One region of the Paenibacillus sp. OAS669 genome, then DNA from elsewhere that is predicted to be linked to it. Evidence: riboswitches for the same ligand, from Rfam matches in the RefSeq annotation. Region 1 holds a riboswitch; the other holds the start of a gene.
The links. A riboswitch is a leader RNA that binds a small molecule or an ion and turns the genes downstream of it on or off. The one in region 1 is predicted to bind cyclic di-AMP.
Positions count from the first base shown of each region.

Region 2: it holds a riboswitch for cyclic di-AMP, as region 1 does, so the genes downstream of both, GGC63_RS19635 (TrkH family potassium uptake protein) here and GGC63_RS32395 (ubiquitin-like domain-containing protein) in region 1, are expected to answer to the same signal.

Region 1 is NZ_JADBDR010000025.1:9,107-20,392, reverse strand. It holds gene spoVG (septation regulator SpoVG) at 24-308, opposite strand; gene GGC63_RS32435 (RidA family protein) at 428-817, opposite strand; gene purR (pur operon repressor) at 823-1,650, opposite strand; gene ispE (4-(cytidine 5'-diphospho)-2-C-methyl-D-erythritol kinase) at 1,881-2,735, opposite strand; gene GGC63_RS32420 (small, acid-soluble spore protein, alpha/beta type) at 2,846-3,034, opposite strand; gene veg (biofilm formation stimulator Veg) at 3,172-3,444, opposite strand; gene yabG (sporulation peptidase YabG) at 3,630-4,505, opposite strand; gene rsmA (16S rRNA (adenine(1518)-N(6)/adenine(1519)-N(6))-dimethyltransferase RsmA) at 4,588-5,502, opposite strand; gene rnmV (ribonuclease M5) at 5,499-6,050, opposite strand; gene GGC63_RS32395 (ubiquitin-like domain-containing protein) at 6,243-7,382, opposite strand; cyclic di-AMP (ydaO/yuaA leader) riboswitch at 7,797-7,992, opposite strand; gene GGC63_RS32390 (TatD family hydrolase) at 8,217-8,984, opposite strand; gene GGC63_RS32385 (HD domain-containing protein) at 9,048-10,334, opposite strand; gene GGC63_RS32380 (AbrB/MazE/SpoVT family DNA-binding domain-containing protein) at 10,695-10,949, shown strand; gene rsmI (16S rRNA (cytidine(1402)-2'-O)-methyltransferase) at 11,265-11,286, opposite strand, start outside.
Region 2 is NZ_JADBDR010000008.1:311,671-322,956, forward strand. It holds gene GGC63_RS19610 (MFS transporter) at 1-725, shown strand, start outside; gene GGC63_RS19615 (YqzM family protein) at 834-980, opposite strand; gene trxA (thioredoxin) at 1,243-1,560, shown strand; gene uvrC (excinuclease ABC subunit UvrC) at 1,743-3,716, shown strand; gene GGC63_RS19630 (CPBP family intramembrane glutamic endopeptidase) at 3,762-5,408, opposite strand; cyclic di-AMP (ydaO/yuaA leader) riboswitch at 5,668-5,815, shown strand; gene GGC63_RS19635 (TrkH family potassium uptake protein) at 5,878-7,230, shown strand; gene GGC63_RS19640 (potassium channel family protein) at 7,247-7,909, shown strand; gene GGC63_RS19645 (cation:proton antiporter) at 7,976-9,250, shown strand; gene GGC63_RS19650 (LysR family transcriptional regulator) at 9,234-10,130, opposite strand; gene GGC63_RS19655 (succinate dehydrogenase cytochrome b558 subunit) at 10,428-11,078, shown strand; gene sdhA (succinate dehydrogenase flavoprotein subunit) at 11,096-11,286, shown strand, end outside.

The DNA of each region.
Region 1 (11,286 bases):
CTCTCGGCCCTCTCTCAGCTGAATTATGCCCCTTCAACGATTACTTCTTCCTCCGTTGCTGCTCGATCGTATTCAGCCAAAACAGCGGCTTGAATTTTCTCACGAGTTGTGGAAGAGATCGGATGTGCAATATCCCTGAACTCCCCGTCTGGTGTGCGCTTACTTGGCATTGCGACGAACATGCCGTTGTTACCGTCAATCACACGAATGTCGTGAACCACAAATTCGTTGTCGATGGTAATGGAAGCAATGGCTTTCATTCTTCCCTCGGAATTAACCCGACGGAGTCTAACGTCTGTAATCTGCATTAGTGTTCACCACCTTTTTCCATCTAGGAGACTTGGGATATAAAATTCCACATTTTAGGGCAAAATCCTTCTTTTTTTTAATCAAAAATGTATAATTTTATAAATATTTGATTAATTTATTAAATTTCGACACTGGTCGTCGCTATCAGTTCAATTTCGACAAGGACATCCTTTGGCAAACGGGCTACTTCGACCGTAGAGCGGGCCGGTTTATGGTCACCGAAGTACGATGCGTAGATCTCGTTGACCTTGGCAAACTGGTTCATGTCCTTGATGAACACCGTTGCTTTAATCACCTGGCTGAAGGAGGAGCCGCCTGCGGATAACACCGCCTGCAAATTCCGGAATACCTGGTGCGTTTGCTCTTCAATATCCTGGCTCACCACTTGCCCGTCCGTATTCAACGGAATCTGTCCGGAAGTAAACAGCAGGCTGCCGAATTGAATGGCTTGCGAATAAGGTCCGATGGCCGCTGGGGCCTCTGTCGTTGCAATGGTTTTTAATGTCATTGTATTCACTCTCCGTCACTGAAATAGTTTCCCGGTTCTACGGTGATTTGTCTTGTCTTCGGATCAACGGCAGACAGCTTGGCGAGAGAAATGTAATCCTCCACCAAATGCTCCTCCACTTCTCCGGATTCCACGAAAACGCCTACACCTTTGACCGTAGCATTAAATTCCTTCAACAGGTCCATCATCCCGTGCACTGTTCCGCCCACTCTCATGAAGTCATCGATGATGAGCACCTTGGATTCTTCCTTCAAGGCTCTGCGGGAAAGCGACATCGTCTGAATCCGCTTGTTCGAGCCCGAAACATAATTGATGCTGACGGCGGAGCCCTCCGTCACCTTGTTATCGCGGCGCACGATGACAACAGGCAAATTCAAGAACGATGCCGTAGCATAAGCCAGCGGAATCCCCTTGGTTTCTACCGTCATGACGACATCGATTTCATTCCCGGCAAAGGCCGTCGCAAACATTTTCCCTACTTCGTTCAATATCATCGGCTGTCCCATAATATCGGACATATACATATAACCGCCCGGCAATATTCGCTCCGGCTGCTCCAGCTGACGGCAGATGCCTTGAATAAACTGCAACGAGGCCGCCTTGGTCACCTTCGGAATAAACTTGACGCCACCGGCTGCTCCGGCCAGCGTCATCAGCTCGCCAAGCCCTTCTTCCTCAAACACCTCTTTAATGATTGCCAAGTCTTCGCTTATCGAAGATTTAGCCGAATTATATCTGTCCGCGAATGTCGTTAAAGGAATCAGGGTATGGGGGCGGAAAAGCAAGTATTGGGTCATCTCGACCAACCTTGCGCTTCTTTTTAACTTTTTCATCTGAATGCCCCCTTTGAGATAGCCCTCTGCCAGCCCCCCTATGAAGAGACCCCGGCCAGAGGTAACATACGTTCTTCTTCGTGCTTATGTACGATGAACCGCCAGCACTGTAAGATCTTTCATGAAAATACACAAAAATCCGAATAATATATAGTGAATATATCATTTTTATCCGTATTTATTCAAGAGATCGATGCAAATTATTCTTACATATAACTAACACAAACCGATCATGTTAAAATACGGACGGCATAAACATCCTTGCAAAAGCCGCGAAGGCCGTTATAAATCCTTGGGACTTTGGCTTCTTTGGATACTAATCCGAATACAGTCGGCCCGCTGCCCGACATCAGGACTCCGTCCGCCCCAAGCCGCATCATGCAATCCTTCAGCTGGCGAACCTCCGGGTATAAATCCAGTGTCACTTCCTCCAGCACATTGCCGAGGCTTTCGCATAACAGATCGAACCTTTTATTCCGAATCGCTTGGACAATCCGTTCCGTGGAAGGATGCGATTGAATTGCATTGGCTTTCAATTTGCCATAAATCTCCGAAGTGGATACATTGATAGGGGGCTTGGCCAAAACAACCCAGCACTGGGGAGGAGACTCGATCGGTTCCAGCTTCTCGCCGCGTCCTCGCGCAATCGCTGTACCCCCTGTAACGCAGAAGGGCACATCGGAGCCCAGCTCCGCTCCCAAGCGCTGAAGCTCCTCCGAAGGAATGTTAAGCTTCCATAACCGGTTGAGTCCCCGCAGCGTAGCCGCCGCGTCGCTGCTACCGCCCGCAAGGCCTGCAGCTACCGGTATTTTTTTATCCAAATGTATGTAAACACCCTGCTTCACATCATAACGGTCCTTGATGAGCTTGGCTGCCTGAAAGGCCAAGTTCTTTTCATCCAGAGGGATATACCCCGCTTGACTGGAGATGATAATCGTATCACGTGGAAGCTCCTGCATTTCAATCCGGTCTGCAAGGTCCACCATCGTCATCACCATCTCTACCTCGTGGTAACCGTCTTCCCGCTTCCGCAGGACGTCCAACGACAAATTGATTTTGGCCGGCGCTTTTTCAAATACTTTCATAGGACACCTTCTTTGCAGCTCTAGTCTATTCCCTAATACTATAACAAAAAAGAAACAAAAAAAAGCTAAAGCAGCGCTTCGCGTGCTCCAGCTTCCGTTAGAACCGTTATTTAACCTCTCGGCGGCTGCTTCGAAATCGATTGCTCGGCAATCTGAATCGCTCTCTTTACCATGTTGCCCGCATCTTTGGTACGTATACCTCCCCAGCCCTCACGTTGTATCGTGTCGTGAAATCCCAGGTCTTTGGCGAGCTCGTATTTGAATTGTTCCGACATGACTCCATTTCTTCTGCGTGCCATACGCGAACACTCCTTTTCAGGTAAGATAACCGTAGTATGCCCGGCCGCCGCTTATTCATGCAGTCCGGATAGACGAAGGCTCACTTACCAAAAACGGCACACTCTGTTTGTTAGAGCATGCCGTTCAAGTAACCCCTTTATTGCTGTATAGTGATACGTACTTGTCCATCATCGTTACAAACCATGACCTCAACTGACTCAGTCAGTATATCTGCGTAGCTATAGGAAACGCGCTTAAAAGCGTTCTGTTCCTGATCAAGCTTCACAATAAAAACGGAAGGGTAGGTTTCCTCCAATACACCGGAGCGTTCGATCGTTTTACGGCGACCGCCGTTTGCTCTTAACATGATTTTCTGTCCGACATGAGGTTCCAAACTGCGTTTGATCTCCAATAGCGCGTTTTTTGCCATTGACCACTACCACCTCTTTCCTTGTTAATTATAACCCAATAGAGGTAGTATGTCAAATTAGAACAAATATTATATCAGCCATGTCGAGCGGTTGTCAACGGGGATTTTCCTTATTCCAGCGACTTTTTGGAGGAATCCCCCTCATTACCGTTCACAAAATTGTCATATAAAAACAAAAAAGCGCCTTATGGCGCTTCTTTAGGAGTCATTTTTTGCATAGTGGGAACGCCTCTACGGTAGCTGCCCCGAGACTCCACACCGCCAAGCCCTTCCAGTCCGCTGTGAGTCAGTCCTATGACATCCACTATATTGACCGTGTCCCTTATTGGCGTATAGGCTACCTTAACCGCCACACAGAGCGGATCTAATGCATGAATCAGCACCCGGGCCGGTGAGCTGGCATAATTAGCTCCGGCCTGCATGATCGCCTCAAAATGGGATTGGCAAGCGCCTGCGATGACCGTTAAGGTATCCTTATTTTTCTCATACTGCCTTGCTATTTTGACTGCATTCACAAAATGGTAGGAGTTCTTATAGTTGTTCAGATGCGTCACGTCGCCGTTTCTGCGATGCTTCAGAATGCCGTCATGGCCGGTCACAACCACAATATCCGGCTTTACCTGGGGCAGTAAACGGTACATGGCATCCGCCATCTGAGGCTCCGGTACATAGTATCCCTCTGCGGGGACTCTTAATTCACCGTACAGGTTCATACATTTGCGCAAATACATCGGATCGCCGTCCAAATGCAGCACCTTCCCCGGCATTTCAAAATATACCGGAGCCGGATTACCGGCAGCTCCTACCGCCCCGTATGCCTGGGGGCCTTCCGTTTGATTCTCTCTTGCCCGACGCATGGATTCCATCCATGACGGCCGGGTGGTATTGATCGTGTACTGGTACGGATCCAGCGGCGCCTTGATCAGGTCAAAAAGCGGCGCATCGGCCAGCAGCCTGTAATCCACACCACGCAGAATAGCCTGATTCTGCATAATATCCTGAATTTTAAATATGATATCACCGCCATAGGATCTACGAATAACGAGGTCTCCCTGTTTCATGGCCAAATCGCCTCCTCGTGTATCCTATGGCGTCAATAGGCATTTGGTGATTAGCAAGCCTATCCTTTCATGAAATCCGCAGTCACGTTGCCGATGCTTCGCTCCCGCGTGCACGAAGCAAGCAGTCGCTCAGACGAGCGTATTCCTCGATCGACAAGGTTTCTCCCCGTCGGGAAGGCTCGATGCCCGCCTCGTGCAAAATAGCCTCCAGCTGGCTCTTCGTCTCTTTGGTAAAGAACCGCGAAGCCAGGTTGTTATAGATCGTTTTACGGCGCTGCACGAAAGAAGCCTGAACGACCTCGAAGAAGAAGGACTCGTCCGTCACCGTCACAGGAGGCGCGCTCCGAACCTTCAGCTTGATGACGGCCGAATCGACATTCGGTTGAGGAATGAATACCGTATGAGGAACGATCGTAACAATCTCAGGCTCGCAATAGTACTGCACCGCAATGCTCAAGCTGCCGTAATCCTTGCCTCCCGGCTTGGCCGACATTCGCTCCGCCACTTCCTTCTGGATCATAACAACAATGTTCTCCAGCGGCAGCTTTTCCTCAAGCAGCTTCATAATAATCGGCGTCGTGATGTAGTACGGCAAATTGGCGACTACGCTCACTTTGGAGAATGCCGCGAAATGCTGTTCAAACAATTCCTTCAAATTGACCTTCAGTACGTCGCCATGGACGACACTCGCATGCGGATAGGCCGACAGGGTCTCCTCCAATAGCGGGAGCAGTCGCTGATCGATCTCTACGGCAACGACGCCGCCTGCGATTTTGGCCAGCTGCTGGGTTAAAGCCCCGATCCCGGGGCCAATCTCCAGCGCTCCTTTGGAAGCATCCAGATCTGCGGCGGTAACGATTTTATTTAATATATTCGGATCGATCAAAAAGTTTTGACCCAAGCTTTTTTTCAGCGTAAAGCCATGCCTTTGAAGAAGCTCTTTCGTTTTTTTTGGGGAGGCAATGTCCTCCTGAATATTGAAATGGATATTTGTCATGATTCGCCCTCTTTTTTCTCAAGCTGCTTCCATGCCTCCGCGAACTCCTCGCGGGAAATTCGAAACATTCGGCAGCGGTTATAAAATTGCTTTCCGTTGCAGTACCCGATACCCAAATGCTTGCCCATTTCCATACGACGGGCAGCAGCTTGCGGATGGACGATCAAGCCGGCGTCAATCAAGTCCTCCCAAGTAATATCCGACTCTTCAGCCTCATAATCGGTTCGCACGTTCGCAAGAGCCTTGCGGATGACCTCAGCCGAAGCATTCTCTACCCCGATGTCCCCTTTGGCCGTCGCTTCTTCCTGTGTGATAAAAGCATGCTTACAGCCCTTCACCTGCGCCGTAATGATTTTACGGATGCGCTCGCCCGCATGGTCGGGGTCCGTCAATATGATGACGCCGCGGCGCTGCTGAGCCAGCTTGATGCGCCGGATAACGTCTTTATTAATCGCAGAGCCGCCCGTTTCTATGGTCTCGGCTTCTACGGCTCTTTTGATGGCAGTTGTATCGTCTTTGCCCTCTACCACTATAATTTCTTTGATCACCTTGCTTACCTTCCTTCACCCCATACCAGGATCATCCATACAGCTTTCTTTATACTAGCCTTTGTTCCCGCCACTTTCAAGTGATGACGAAGCCTGTCCGCGTGAACTTGCCCTGATCACATAAAAAAGAAGAGGTAGCCCTCTTCTCTTCCTTTAGCATATATATAATGAGTCTTCCCCAATTGCAGGTCCTTAGTCCGCGGTTGGTTTCTTGGGTCCAATCACATAAACGGTATACCCGCGCTTCAAGCCAAATCGGTTGGCATAATCGTTGCTGTCAAAATACACATCGATAATGTTTCCTTTGACTGCACTTCCGGTATCCTCTGCTCTGCGGAATCCAAGCCCGTCAATATAAACCCACCAGCCCAGCGGAACCACCTTGGGATCCACTGCAATTGTGCGACCTTCCGTTACTCTCGTGCCTGTAGACGTAAGTCCGTACTGCGGATGCTCTGTACTCTTTCCTGTCGAAGCAACGCCCGCTGAATAAGCGGTCAATGTCACATTGTTAATGACCTGCTTGACGCCGAAGGAAACTCCGCCTTTTGTTACTTCCTGTAGATTTGGCGATGATGCCGATAATACAACAACCGGATTTTTGGTGCCTACCGCGACAATTTTATTGACGCTCTCTGATTGAACCTTTTGGTCCACTACTTCTTCGGATACAAGCTTACCGTCTTCGTACATCTTTTCCTTTTTCTTCACAACCAGGCCTTCCTGGCCTTCCTGCACCACTTGCTCCTTGCCTTTTACCAATTGAGGGTCGTTCTTTTTCACAACGTCATAGGCTATCTTTTCTTGAACCTCTTCAACCTCTTTGGTTACCCGTACGATTTGAATCTCACCGCTGTCAGGCAGATCGGCATCCACGACAGGGGTTACCTTGTCAAGCTCTCCTACCTGAACCTGTAAATCATTCAATGCGCCGCCCACCGTCTTTTGCACCGTGTACAGCGTCTTCGTTTCTCCGTCAGCCGTCAGCTGAATCGGCCTTGCATGCTCGATCGTAATCCGGTCCCCGGATTTTACTTTCGAATCCAGCGCTGCAGAGAGACGATCATGCTCTCCTACAGTGACGCCTTGCTCATCCAGTAAATGCTTCAAATCCCATTGCTTGGTGTAAACAACGGTTTCTTCTCCGTTCACGACTACGGTCACCTTCTTGGTAGCCGTACCGTATAACATTAATAAAAACATGAAAGTCAACGCGAATGAAATAAGTGCTATGATCGATATCAAACGCAAGTTTTCATGCCTCCATCGCAATGCGAAGGACATGCTGGATGATCGTCTTACATGGGTTTGCTCGTGTTGAATAGCTCCCACTAGTTCGGTCCTCCTTCAAAGCCCCGCCGTCGAGTGTTACGCATGATTGATCTGACGCGACTATGGTTAAGTTTTGCAATCTGTTGGTTAATAAAGAACAACGCCTAACGACGTTCTTTCCCCCAGGAACAGCCTCCATGACCGTTGAGTCCAACGCATCCTGGAAGCACGGAAGACTTCATCGAACACTTGTTCTGCCCGATTAAGCTTCTCCTGTGCGGTCAACTAAGGGCTGCAACTAGCAATCCATATCGTTTCTCCTGCGTGCGGCCAGCACCTCCTCTTGGCTGTAGGTAATGATTATGTTGTCGGATAGTTATCACAATGACGGGAGAACAAAAAAAGTCACGGAAAGAGGACTCTTCCCGTGACTTTAGGTTATTTCATCAGTAATGAAATAAAGCACACGACAATCATACCTCTCTCTTAACGCTTACGAGGTTAGCTGACGGATTCGGACTTGAGAGTCGCCCTACTTGGATCCGGGTAAACAAACATCTACCCATCCAAGACTCACCCCAGAAAATGTGACCTTAGCCTTATTTTCAAATCAAGACTGGCCTTTTGCGGTTCCCCCGTTTCCCTTACGGAAACTCAGCGATAATGGAAAATTGGTAATCGTATTAAGTTAATATTGAGTTTACGCTGTCGGATATAAAGTTGTAAAGTATACAAACTCGGCAAAAAAGGTCCGTTTTTGTTCAATTCCGATTTTTTTAATTGATTTCACGAACATAACCCATGTATTTCTCGACTTGACTTATTTTTTTGAATGTTTTTCTCTCGTTTTCACGTTTTCGACGAAAATAGGGCTGTCCCAACCCCCCTTTTATTTCACCGTAATCCGAACAATGTAACTGCATTTTTCGTAGTCGCGTGAGCCAGCTCCTCCAGGGTTAACCCCTTGATTTGTGCAGCGGTTTCTGCGACTAATTTCACATATGCGGTTTCATTTCTTTTCCCTCGATAGGGGTGCGGAGTCAAATAGGGCGCGTCGGTTTCAACCAATAAACGGTCCAGCGGAACTTTCTCCAGCACCTCTTTGGGCTGCTTGGCGTTTTTGAATGTGACAGGGCCGCCGAAGGAGATGTAAAAGTTCATATCGAGGCACATCTTGGCCGTCTCCCAGCTGCCGGAGAAGCAATGCATGACGCCGCCGACCTCCGAAGCCTTCTCTTCTCGAAGAACCCGGATAATGTCTTGGTGTGCGTCCCGGTTATGGATCACGATAGGCATACCCAGCTTGCGGGCCAGACGGATTTGTTCCCGAAATACTCGATCCTGTACATCCTTGGGAGAGGTATCCCAATAATAATCCAAGCCTATCTCTCCGATGGCGACCACCTTCTCGTGCTTGCACAGCTCTTCGATCCATTCCAGATCGCCCGGCATCATATCTTTGGCATCTTGGGGATGCCATCCGACGGTTGAATAAATAAAGTCATATTGCTCGGCAAGCGCAATCGAGGTAGGGATCGTTTCGCGATTAAATCCGACATTGATGATTCGACTGATTCCGCTTTCTAATGCCCGTTGGATAACCTCATGTCGATCGTCATCGAATTGAGGGGCGTTCAAATGGGTGTGCGTGTCTATCAGCATAGCGGCAATTAACTCCTTCATATGTAAGTTCAATTTGGTCCTTGCGATTCGATAGACGAGCTTTTATTCCATGCCAAGCAGCTTGCGGTGCTCCGGATGAATGGAGCCCGGATCAGCGGATAAGAGCTCCTCCGGGAAATACAGATGATATTTCCCCATATGAATGCCGCTGATGGACCGGACAATTTCCGACTTGCGCGAAATTTCCTTCAACGTATGCTTTTGGTCCAGCAGCAAAATCGGCAATTTTTCGTCATGGACTCCCGGCCGATACACATCATACGAAAGATCCGACGGGAAATCAATTTCGAGGTAGAAGGACGGATCCAGATTCAGAGCCCGCATCGTATCGCGCAGCCGCTCTATTTGAAGCGCGTCGATCCTCTCCAGCATGACATACTTAAACAGCTTGCGGTTAAGGAAGCGAGAGCACAAGTCAACCAGAATGGCATCCTGCTCGTTGGTCCACTGCATCAGCACCGTCTGCATAAAGGCTTCATCGAGCAAATGGAACTCTTGTATGGACAATGTCCCCCGGAACAGGCTTAAGAGCGGCGGCAGCATAAATGAGAAGGAATAGTTTTCTTCATATAACTGTTTCGCTCTTTCAAAAATTTTATGCAGAATAACCTCCGCGCTGCGTGTAACAGGATGAAAGTATACCTGCCAATACATCTGGTACCGGGACATCAAGTAATCCTCGACAGCATGCATGCCGCTCTCTTTCACGACAATGTGGCCTTGAAACGGTCTCATCACCCGCAGAATGCGTTCCAGGTCGAACGTCCCGTAATTGACACCGGTATAATAAGCGTCGCGGAGCAAGTAGTCCATCCGATCTGCATCCAGTTGGCTCGAGACGAGGCTGACGACGATTTCCTGCTTGTACGTTTTGGCGATAACCCCGGCCACCCTTTGTGGAAAAGTGGGGGATACGCGCTTAAGCACTTTGTTCACTTCGGTATCTCCAAGAACGATCCGGCAGGACCATTCCTCGTGATGGGTCCCGAACGTTTTTTCAATCGAGTGGGAAAAGGGGCCGTGTCCGACATCGTGCAGAAGGGCAGCGCACAAGGAGAGCAGCCGCTCCTCCCGCGGCCAATCCTCATAGCCGTTTCGTTCGAATTGCGATATGATTTTGCGCGTGATTTCGTAAACCCCGAGGGAATGGGAAAATCGGCTGTGCTCGGCACCGTGAAACGTCAGGAAGCAAGTGCCGAGCTGTCGTATACGACGGAGGCGTTGAAATTCTTTGGTGTTAATCAGATCCCAAATCGTTTGGTCCTGCACGTAGATGTATTTATGTACCGGGTCTTTGAATACCTTTTCTTCCTGTAAAGGACTCGACATGATGCGTAACCTCCCTAAAGCTTCTTGTATTTTCGACACGGAATGAGCAGGAAAATGATGATTTTGTCGAACTTTGTCGTATGAAACTTCCAAATGTGAACAGAATATGTCTTCTAAATTTTTCTTTAGTATGGAATATATTCATAATACTATGTTTGGTGTCTATAGAAAAGGTGCATATTTGCAAGGTTTTTCAGCAGCCACTCTGTTTTATATTGAAGTAGAAGGATATACTACCATATTTTAACGGCAAAAAATGCAATTTTCTAGTTGACTATTTTGGGAATGGTTGGTATCATAAATCTTAAGAATATTGTCGAATAATGACGATTTATCTAATTCGAGAGGGGACTTTTATATATGATGAAATCTACTGGTATTGTTAGAAAGGTTGACGAGCTGGGACGTGTTGTTATCCCTATCGAGCTTCGCAGAACATTGGGCATCGGCGAAAAAGACGCTTTGGAAATCTATGTCGACGGTGAGCGCATCATGCTGAAGAAATATGAGCCGGCCTGTATTTTCTGTGGCAATGCAGAAAACGTCTCTTATTTCAAAGGTAAAATTGTTTGTCACGAATGTTTATCGGAAATGCCAATACCTGTGACAAAATAAGAAAAATAGGTTATAATAAGGATAGCACTTCTTACTAAGGTAATTCTAACCTTTTTCATATCTCCTCTATTCCCCAATCCATGAAATTTCATGAGATTGGGGATTTTTTTTCCGTTTTTATTTGTGCTAGCGTCACCTATTATAATAGAAAGAACATGTCACAAAAGTTCCGCCAAGCCTCCATTTCTGCAGTTTGGCGGCGGGAAAGCACCGGCACATCATCGACGGGCTTGTACGGCCTGCGTAAGGCAATAAAAAATCAGCCGATCCGGCAATGAGCCGACCGGCTGATTTCGCCGCTTCCGCATTCGCGATCTACTTTTGGTGCAAATAATTG
Region 2 (11,286 bases), on a different contig from region 1:
CGGGTGCTATTTCTTTTATTCTTTTCTTATTACGTATACGCTTAGCCACAGCGCCGTTTATAGACCCGGCTATTTTTCGAAACAAACCGTTTTCATTCGGTCTGATTATTACTTTCGTCATGATTGGGATTAGCTTTGCTATTCCATTCGTCACACCTCAGCTGCTTTCTTCTGTAAACCATTTGTCACCGGTTTTCATTGGAATGGTTATGTTACCGTCAGCCATAATGGCAGCGATTTTGGGTCGGCGAGGCGGCAAGTTAGCTGATGAAAAGGGAAATCCGTTTCTTGTGTATACAGCAGCAGCACTTCTTATTATCGGTTTCGTTTGTTTGTCTTCCGTCGTAGGCATGTCGCCAGTCTTTATTGCGATCTTTCTCATTTTCGGTGTCCTTGGTCAATCGTTCATGCAAATTGCGATGTCGAACACCGTTTCACGAGCGCTGCCCAAAGAGCATATAGGAGTAGGAATGGGATTGTTCTCCATGATCACTTTTATTTCTTCGGCTGCATCTGCCGCTGCCATCGCCAAGGTACTGGATTTCGGCACTTCGACCGTTCACTTCAATCCGATACCTCAAAACAGCACTACATTCGTATATAGCGACATTTTTCTGGTACTGGCTATTCTGGTCGTTATGATGGTTGCATTGTATTATGTACAATTTGGGCGTGCAGCTAAAATGGCTAAGGACAGAGTAATGGACAGCAAATCCGTTACTTAGTGACTTTGGTGATATAAGGTTCGTCATTGATTTGCATTCGCCAGCCGTTCTTGCAAAATAAAAAAGCCTGCCCCGCTTGTGTCAGCTGGACAGACCTTTGATAACCTATTAGCGAGTCATAACCTGAACAACGGTTGCGACTACAGCAATCAGCAGAAGAACACCGAAGAATACGCCGAAGCCGATTGCAACGTCCAAAAAGTCGTTGGTTGGTTCTTCCATCACATGAAGTTCAGGATGCTTTGGATCGCTCATTATTGATTTCCTCCTTAAGAATTTCCGTAGGAAAGTCTTGTGCATAGTCCTAATTACGAATAGTATACCCAAATACGAAGATAATTGTAAAGCAGGGGAAAGTGACAATTATGCGACGTTTTTCAAAATGAGTACAGGGTAAAGCCGCTCATGGATGGCAACAGATGGACGAGTCGGGCGGCGGTTGAAAATAGGGGGTATTGTGGTATACTTTACTTGTTGACAACATTTTATTTTATCCGGTGGAAGGAGAAGACATACGATGGCTATCGTTAATGTTACGGACCAATCCTTCAAGAATGAAGTTGAAGGATCCGGTACGGTTCTTGTTGATTTCTGGGCGCCTTGGTGCGGACCTTGCAAAATGATCGCTCCTGTATTGGAAGAGCTTGATCAAGAATTGGGGGACAGCGTGAAAATCGCTAAAGTGAACGTGGATGACAATCCTGAGTCCGCATCCCGTTTTGGAGTTATGAGCATCCCTACATTGATCGTGTTCAAAGACGGACAACCGGTTGATAAAGTGGTAGGCTTCCAATCGAAGGACGCTTTGAAAAACGTTGTAACCCGCAATCAATAATGTTTTCTAACGAAAACTGTTAATGAGAAAAAGCTCTTTTTCTGCTATGCTGGAAAAGAGCTTTTTTGTTGCATAAGACTATGCCAAGCAGGCTTCCACCGCATCCTTGGAGGATTGCTTATGCCTAAGAAGGAAGCAACGTCATGTTCATGGGATGGTTGTGAGAAAGGAGATAGGTCGCGATGACGATGCACGAGGAGGAACAGGAGCGCAAGCGGCGAAACGAAGCGATCCGTAACAAGCTGGCTCTGCTGCCGGAGAAGCCAGGCTGTTACTTGATGAAGAATAAAGACGACAAGGTGATTTATGTCGGTAAGGCCAAGGTGCTGCGCAACCGGGTCCGCTCCTATTTTACAGGAAGCCACAGCGCCAAGACGCAGGCTCTGGTCAATGAGATCGCCGACTTTGAATATATAGTAACGGCCAGCAACGTAGAGGCATTAATACTTGAGTGTAACCTGATCAAGCAGTATTATCCCCGCTATAACGTGCTGCTTAAGGACGACAAGTCGTTCCCGTACATCAAGATAACGAATGAGAAGCATCCGCGGCTCGAGGTGACCCGCAAGGTGTATAAGGACAAGGGCAAATATTTCGGCCCTTACCCGAATGCCTTTGCTGCACAGCAGACGAAGAAGCTGTTAGACCGGCTGTATCCGCTCCGCAAATGCAAGACGCTGCCGGAGCGCGTCTGTCTGTATTACCATCTGGGGCAATGCGTTGCCCCGTGCGAGTATGAGGTCGCTCAGGAAGAATATGACCGGATGGTGCAGGAGATTACCCGGTTCTTGAACGGGGGGCACGATGAAATTAAGCAGGATTTGACCCGCAAAATGCATGAGGCGGCGGAGGAGCTTAATTTCGAACGGGCCAAGGAGCTGCGCGATCATATTGTTCATATCGACGCGGTCATGGAGAAGCAGAAGATCACAACCCACGATATTGTGGACCGGGATGTATTCGGCTACGCGGTGGATAAGGGCTGGATGTGCGTCCAAATCCTGTACATGCGCCAAGGGAAGCTGATCGAGCGGCGCGCCTCGATGTTCCCGTATTACGGCGAGGAATACGAGGATTTCATTTCCTTCGTCACGCAGTATTACAGCGATAACCCCGCCCTGCCGAGGGAGGTCTTCCTGCCTGCGGAGCCGGAGCAAGAGCAGGAAGCGAACGCAGCGGGCGCCGAAGCTCCGGAATCCGCCAGCGAAGAGGAACCTGCGGGGCTCGCCGAAGGAATGAAGACCGACGTCAAGGAAGCGCTGGAGAGCTGGCTTAAGGTGAAGGTCCATATCCCGCGACGCGGCTTGAAAAAAAATATGGTTCATATGGCGTGCGATAACGCCCGCGTCGGGCTGGAGGAGAAATTCCGGCTTATTGAGAGAGACGAGCAGCGTACGGTCAAAGCGGTGGAAAATTTGGGCGAATGGCTCGGTACCGGGATGATTCACCGTATCGAGGCCTTCGATAACTCCAACATTCAGGGCTCCGATCCCGTATCGGCCATGGTCGTGTTTACGGACGGCAAGCCGGACCGCAAGGAATACCGCAAATACAAGATTCGCACGGTGCAAGGGCCGGACGACTACGAAACGATGCGTGAGGTTATTCGCCGGAGATACGAACGGGTACTTAAAGAAAACCTGCCAATGCCGGATCTTATCGTCGTGGATGGCGGCAAAGGGCAGATTTCAGCGGCCGTCGATGTGCTTGAAAATGAGCTGGGGCTATATATCCCGGTCTGCGGCCTTGTTAAGGACGCCAAGCATAAAACGGCGGAGCTGATGACGGGAGATCCGCCCGAGGTCGTTCCGCTTCCCAGGGACAGCCAGGAATTTTATTTGCTCCAGCGGATTCAAGATGAGGTCCATCGCTTTGCGATCACCTTCCATCGGGAGACGCGCGCGAAGTCGATGGTCGTATCGACGCTGGATTCCATTCCAGGCATCGGGGAGAAGCGGCGCAAGGCGCTCTTGAAGCACTTCGGCTCTCTGAAAAAAATTAAAGAAGCCGGCATTGAGGATTTCCGGCCTCTTGGAATCGGGGAAAAGCTGGCTTCGCAAATTTTGCGCTCGCTGAACGGCGAAGCGGAGGAACCGCTGCAAGAAGAAGAAGAGAGCGGTGAAGAATATCAGCAGGAAGCCAACGCCATCGAATAGGTTGGCGGAAGCTTCCAGCTTTTTGACATTATAACCGGGAGGAATCTAATGACTCGTACGGAGAGTCGGAGGGTTCCTCTTTGCTTTGGCATGGAGCCAAGCGACGGCCAGGCCCACCAGCCCTGGGAAGAGGATATAAAAGATGCCGGTGATGAGAAACGGCGTGCCCTTCAAGTCCAGCAGCGACAAGCCCATCAGGATGCTGTCCATCGTTGCGTGAGCGAAGAGTACGGTCATCAAGCCGTATTTCAAAAAGGCATAGCCAAAAATGATTCCGATGATCGTTACCTCAATAAAACGCGTATAGACCGGGTAGATAGGGTACTGCGTATGACTGAGCGCCCAAATCATGCTTGGCAGCAGCACTGCAAGGAACCGGTTGCGTACGAGCTTCATGAAGAAGGCGATGCCGAACAGCCGGTAGATGGCTTCCTCGGATATCGCCGCTGCCCATGCCATTAGAGGAAAAGCCGCGGGCCAAGACATGTTCAGGACGGAATCGGCAGGGTCGTTCACGGACCAGACATCAAAGTATTCGCCCGCTATGAAAAATAGCGTTTGCTGCACGGCCAGGATGAAAATACAGAGCAGATACCCCCGAATCATTGAGCTGCGGATATGCCCCCCAAACGAATCGTCCCTCCAAACGGGCCAGGTAATCCAGCCCTGCCTCTGCCATAGCTGACGTCCCGCCTGAAACGAAAAATAGACGCTGACAGCCATGATAGCAGTAACGATATTAATAAACCAAAGGTTAAACATAGCGCCCCAATCGGAAGGCCCATTGGAATGCATGGTCCGGAATGCCGGAAGCATGTTGAAATTGTTGAAGATATAGATGGCAGCAAAAATGAAGGTTAAAAAGATCCCGCGCCGAAAGGTCCATTCTTTGCGGTATCGAATCATAAGGAATACAGCCGCAGCCGCCATGATGAGAGAAGCTCCGAGACTAATCCGGGTCATCAAGGAAGCATTGTCATTCTGCTGTTCCTTCCATTCGGCAAAGGACTCAGGTATGGAAAACGCCGTATGGAAGGCCGTGACCTTTCCGCCGTCTACCGACAAGCTTAACCTAAGCTTGGCTTCTCCTATTTGTTTGTCTTTACTCTCAAATAGGTAAGGCGTACCGCGACCGTTCGTTACAGGCGGTTCCGGCTCGGTTACCGGATGGATTCTCGTGAAATCGGATAGCGTGTAGCCCTGGTCCTTCAACGTTTGCTCCGCTATCGCCAATGAGTCTCCCAATGAGGCAACAGTCTGCTTTTTGCTCGAGGGAGCGTAGTACGCGTTCCAGCCCATTATATTTAAGTTGGTAAAGTTAACCTCTACGTAATAGGTAGCAAGGTTCGAATTGTCGTTAATTTCCACCTCAAAATAATCGATAGGATAGGCGGCAAAGCGCTTGACATATTCATCGAGCAGCTCCGCTTTTTGCAGATATCCGCTTCGATCGGAATGAGACTGAAACAAGGTGCCGGTACGATAATCGGCCGAGAGCCCGAAGCGCTCCTGAACGAACCGGACGGCCGCCTCTGCTGCCTGCTGCTTCGTAACCGTTGGGAGGGAGGCCTCCTGTACTTGCTCAACCGATTCATCCTGGAGCCAGGAAGAGATGGCGGCGATCGATACATACAAGATAATTCCAAAAAGTGCCAAAATGAGAAGAGGGAAGTCGGTTTGACGTTTTACCATGCCATGTCTCCTTACTTAGAATTAGAAGCTTACATTATGCTTATAAAATGGTGAGGATATGTCATTGTATTCATTAAACTTAGCACACATGCCCGGCCAAAATCCAATGAAATTCAGAGCAAGAAGGGGAAAATCGTTGAAAAGCGAAGCGCCGGCTCTATCAGCTTCATACTAAGTATTCTAATAATCCGATTATTACCCGTTTTCGAGTAAAAGCGACTTTGTGATTACAAGCAAAGCACATTATAATTCATATCAATTGAATAAAAAGCCGAATTTCTTTTTGAAAACGGGGGAACCATGAGTAATAAGGGGTGAATTCGATTCCATTTCGCGAGATGGAATTGATAGGGTACCTGTGCGTCCGAATCCGTCAGCTAACCTCGTAGGCTTTGTTGCAGGAACCTGTATAGGGCATTGGGTTTCCAGTGTCTTTTTTATTGCCTGAAAACCGAAATTGAGGTGAACGATGAAGCCCGTAACCAAAAAAATTCAACTCACACCGCCGCAAATATTAGTTATCGGCTTTGCATTGATTATTCTTGCAGGCGCCATGCTCCTGTCCCTCCCGGTCGCCTCGGCTACAGGCAAGCCCCTGCGCTTTCTGGATGCGTTGTTTACCGCGACATCGGCCACCTGTGTGACAGGGCTCGTCGTTGTGGATACGGGAACGTTTTTTTCGAAATTCGGGCAAATTGTCATCATCTTGCTGATCCAGGTCGGCGGTCTGGGCTTTATGACGATGGCGACCCTGTTTGCTTTTGCGCTAAAAAAGCGAATTTCCTTGAAAGAACGGTTAATCCTGCAGGAAGCGATGAACCAGGGAAGCATGGAAGGGATCGTACGGTTGATCCGCCGGGTCATTCGATACTCACTCACAATTGAACTCGCTGCGGCAGTGATTTTCTCGATTCGATGGTCGTTGGAGCTGGGCCCGGCCAAAGGGATTTATTTTGGCTTCTGGCATGCGATCTCCTTCTTCAACAATGCCGGCTTTGACCTGTTCGGATCGGTCTATGGTCCGTTCACGAGTCTTACCTCATATGTCAATGACCCCGTCGTCAATATCGTTTCAATGGGGCTTATCATTCTGGGAGGTCTTGGGTTTGTAGTCATGTCGGACGTTATGGACTACAGGAACCACCGGCGGCTGTCGCTGCATTCCAAGGTGGTCTTGAGCGCGACAAGCTTGCTTATTCTTATTGGCGCACTCGTCATCTTTATATTTGAATTTACGAATGCCAAAACCTTAGGCTCACTGACGTGGGGAGGCAAGATCTGGGCATCGTTCTTCCAATCGGTAACTCCGCGCACGGCGGGAGCCAATACGGTAGATTTGGGAAGCCTGCGCCAGGCGACGCAGTTTTTCATGATCATCCTGATGTTTATAGGCGCCTCTCCGGGCTCTACCGGGGGCGGGATCAAGACGACCACCTTCACGACGCTGATTGGCGCGATGATAGCTATGGTCCGGGGGAAGGAAGACATTGTCCTGTTTCATTACCGTTTGGGTAAGGACCGTATTTTGAAAGCTATTACGCTTACGATGATCGCCTTGTTTATGGTCATCTTCGTTGCGATGATTTTGTCCACGACGGAAAACCATCCATTCCTGATGATTTTGTTCGAGGTGACCTCCGCCTTCGGCACGGTTGGCTTGACGATGGGAATGACGACGGATTTGACCGATGTCGGCAAAATATTGATTTGCCTGATGATGTTTGCGGGCCGTCTCGGTCCTTTGACGCTGGCATATGCGCTTGGGCCAAAAACGGAAAAAGAATTATACAGATACCCGGAAGGGAAAATAACCATTGGATAGGGGAAAAGTTAAGACAATGAAACGTAGTCAGTATGCAGTGATTGGGCTGGGGAGATTCGGATCGAGTTTGGCCAGGGAGCTGGTGGATCTCGGATACGAGGTTTTGGGCATCGATAAGGATGAGGAAGCCGTAGAGGAGATGAGCGATGTCTTGACGCATGTCGTCGTCGCGGATTCTACGGATGAAGATGTGTTGAAGTCGCTAGGCATGCGTAATTTTGATTGTGCGGTCGTCTCCATCGGGGATGATATTCAGGCAAGCATTTTGACAGCGATCCTGCTCAAGGACCTTGGTGTCAAGATGGTGGTCACGAAGGCGCTCTCCGAGCTTCACGGGAAGGTGCTGAACAAGATCGGCGTTGACCGGGTGATCTTCCCGGAGAGGGATATGGGGATTCGCGTAGCGCATCAGCTGGTTTCACCGAACCTGCTCGATTATATCGAACTGTCCAAAGATTATACCATCGCAGAGCTGTCGGTACCTAAGCGCTTATCCGGCCGGACGCTCAAGGAGCTGGACCCTCGAGCCAAATACGGGTGCAGTGTCGTCGCTATCAATAAGAAGCACGGAGTCATTATTGCTCCGACCGCTGTAGATACGCTGGATGAACAGGACATTATGGTCATCATAGGAACGAACGAGCAGATTGATTTGTTCGAGAGCGAAGTAATCCGTTAGCAAATAATCAGCCGTCACAAGAAATAGAGACGCTGCACATCTGGGACAATGGAGTGACAAAAGAGCATGGCCAACGACGTTTCGGAAATAGTCCATCATATCTTGCTATTATTGGTGCTCATTCTTGGTCTGGGGATGATTTTCGGACGCTTGGCCGGCAAATTGAAGCTGCCTGATGTCGCTTTATTCCTGATCGCGGGCATGATTGTAGGGCAGGGACTGCACTGGGTCTCAGAGACCAGCAGCTCACTGACCAATCAATTCATCTTGACTATCGGCTCCGTGCTCATTTTGTTCGATGGAGGGCGCAACATCCGGCTGTCCGGCCTGAAGAAGGTATGGCTGTCCGTCGCGCTATTGAGCGTGCCGGGCGTGTTGATAACCTGCGGAGTCGTTGCTATGGCGGCTCATTGGCTGCTGGGCATTCCGCTTCTGTATGCCGTATTGCTCGGAGCCATCATTTCTTCCACGGACCCGGCTACGCTTATCCCCGTGTTCAAGCAGGTGACGATCCGTACGAAGGTCCGTGAGACCGTCGAGAGTGAATCGGCCTTCAACGATGCGACAGGCTCCATTCTCACCTTCACGGTGCTGGCTGTCGTCACTGGAAGCCATTCATTCTCTATTGCCGCGAGCATTAAGGAATTTGTGTTGACGGCTGCAGGTGGCATCCTGGTCGGGGGTGTCATTGGCATGGCGTTAGCCTTCGTGACGGCTCATTTGAAGCTGGGCTGGTTCCGCGATTATGCGACTATCGCTCTGGTCGTAACCGCTATAGGCTCCTACTGGATCGGGGATACGCTTCATGTCAGCGGATTTATGGCGACCTTTACGGCAGGACTTGTTTGGGGGAATACGGACGTATTCAAGCTCGACATGAACGACAAGCTTCATGAAATGGGGCATTTTAGCGATAATATGACGGTCATTATGCGGATGCTGATCTTTATCCTGCTCGGCAGCCAGGTCAATTTCCAGGTGATCTGGGCCCACTTGTGGCCAAGCCTGGGCGTCATTGCCGTATTCATGCTGATTGCCAGACCCCTTGCGGTGCTGATTTGTACGCTGCCCGACCGGAGGGCTCAATGGAGCTGGAACGAAATCTTCTTTATGTTCTGGGTCCGCGAAACGGGCGTCATACCGGCGGCGTTGTCAGGCATGGTTGCAGGGCTTGGGGTGCAGCATGCCGACGTCATTGCTTCCGTGACCTTTCTTGCGGTTCTTCTGACTATATTGCTGCAGGCAGGGACGACCGCCTATGTCGCCAAAAGGCTCGGTATCGAGGAGAAAAAGGAGACACCTGGGGACCGGCTGCAATCCAATCCTAAACCGGCTGTTTGAAAAACTCCTTGGCCTTCTCAATAAAGCGCTGCGCCGAAGGATGATGGACGACCTCTTCTGTAAACAACAGGGAGGTCGTTCTTGTCATTTGCTCCAAAGCGGGGATGAAACGCACGACCAGCTCATTATCCTTGACCAGATTGCTTCGCAGATACGATTCCGGCAGCAGCGTCGCTGTTTTGCAGGTGGAGACCAGGCGGATGATGGCCTCGAAGGAGTCGATCTCCATTTTGACGTCCGGCTGAATCGCGTAGCGATGGAACATTTCATCCATTAGGATGCGGTACCAGGTGCCCCGGGAGAATAAGATCATAGGCAGCTCATGCAGGTCGCCTATTTCAATAGAAGCTTTATCTACGAACGGATGCCCGAGCGGCAGGACTAGGCATAAATGATCGTCGAACAGCGGCACGCATTTGAGGCCCGGATGCTCGATTTTGGAAGCGACGAGACCGATGTCGACCTTCCTCTCCTTGACCATGGGAACGATCTCATGCGTTTTGCCGGTAACGGCTTTAATGTCGGTATTCGGGTAGTTCTTCGTATAGATGGTGATAAGGTCAGGCAAGGTAGACTGCAGTGTCGTCAGGCTTGCCCCTATAATGATGCTCGCGGGCTTGACGGTCGTCTTGAATTCCTCGATCGAGCGCATCAGCTTCCTTTCCAGATGACGCTGCTCAATGGCGTGCTCATAGACAATTTGGCCTGCACGGGTAATCTCAAGCCGCTTTCCTTTGCGGATAAAGAGGTCCACGCCCAGCTCCTCTTCAAGCCTCATGATTTTACGGGAAAGTGCGGGCTGAGAAATGTTGAGCACCTGAGATGCTTTATTCAAGCTTTCCAACTCCACGACCTTAGCAAAAATATCGATATTTTCCAGCAAAATAGTCCCTTCTTTCAAATAAAATGTCCCTTTTGTGATTAAGCTCATTGTATATGTCAAAACTGAATAAGAGTTTATAAAAAATCGGCACTTCCATTATAAGCGATAATGGAGTACTATGGTGTGTGTCACGTATTGTTCACATTTTTTCGGCTGGACTGCATAAAAATTTGTCGATACATGGAAAATAGGCGTAGCGATTCATGTTGACGCTTGTTTCCTGCGGGAGTACAATGAAAAATGGTTTGTCAAGATGTGAACAACTACATACTTTTGAGGGGGGAATGGATTTCAATGTTTCGTAATTCGTATTTTTCACGCAAGCTGCATTCCTTGCTAGGTGTTATCCCGGTCGGTTTCTTCCTGATCGAGCACCTGCTGACGAACTACTCCGCGACCCATGGTCCGGCGAAGTTCATGGAACATGTGAATTGGCTGCATGAATTACCTTTAGTACTGCTTTTGGAAATTGTAGGGATATGGCTTCCGCTGTTGTACCATGCGGTGTACGGCTTGTACGTCGCTTACACGGCGAAAAACAACGTATCCAACTACGGTTACTTCCGTAACCAAATGTTTTTCTTGCAGAGGGTTACCGGTGTTATTACCTTCTTGTTCGTAGCGTTCCACTTTTTCCAAACACGTTTCCAAATCACATTAGGCTTGCCGCAAGAAGAAATCGGAATTCAAATGCATAACATCGCATCGAACTCCGTGTTTTTCGTGCTGTACTGTATCGGGATTGTGTCCGCGGTATTCCACTTCAGCAACGGAATGTGGTCTTTCCTTGTTAGCTGGGGTATTACAATCGGCCCGCGTGCACAACGGGTATCCTCCGTTATCTGGATGGTAGTATTCGTAATTATGTCGATCTTGTTTATCATGTCTCTGAGCGCGTTTGTTAATCCGGAATTCCAAAGCGTGCCGCAGATGACTAAAGGTTAAGGGAGGAGTGAACAACAATGGCTAATCAAAAAGTTATCGTAGTCGGTGGAGGTTTGGCCGGGTTAATGGCTACCATTAAAGCCGCAGAAGCCGGGGTTCACGTAAGCCTGTTCTCTTTGGTTCCTGTGAAACGTTCCCACTCGGTATGTGCACAAGGCGGTATTAACGGAGCGGTGAATACGAAAGGTGAAGGCGACTCCACTTGGGA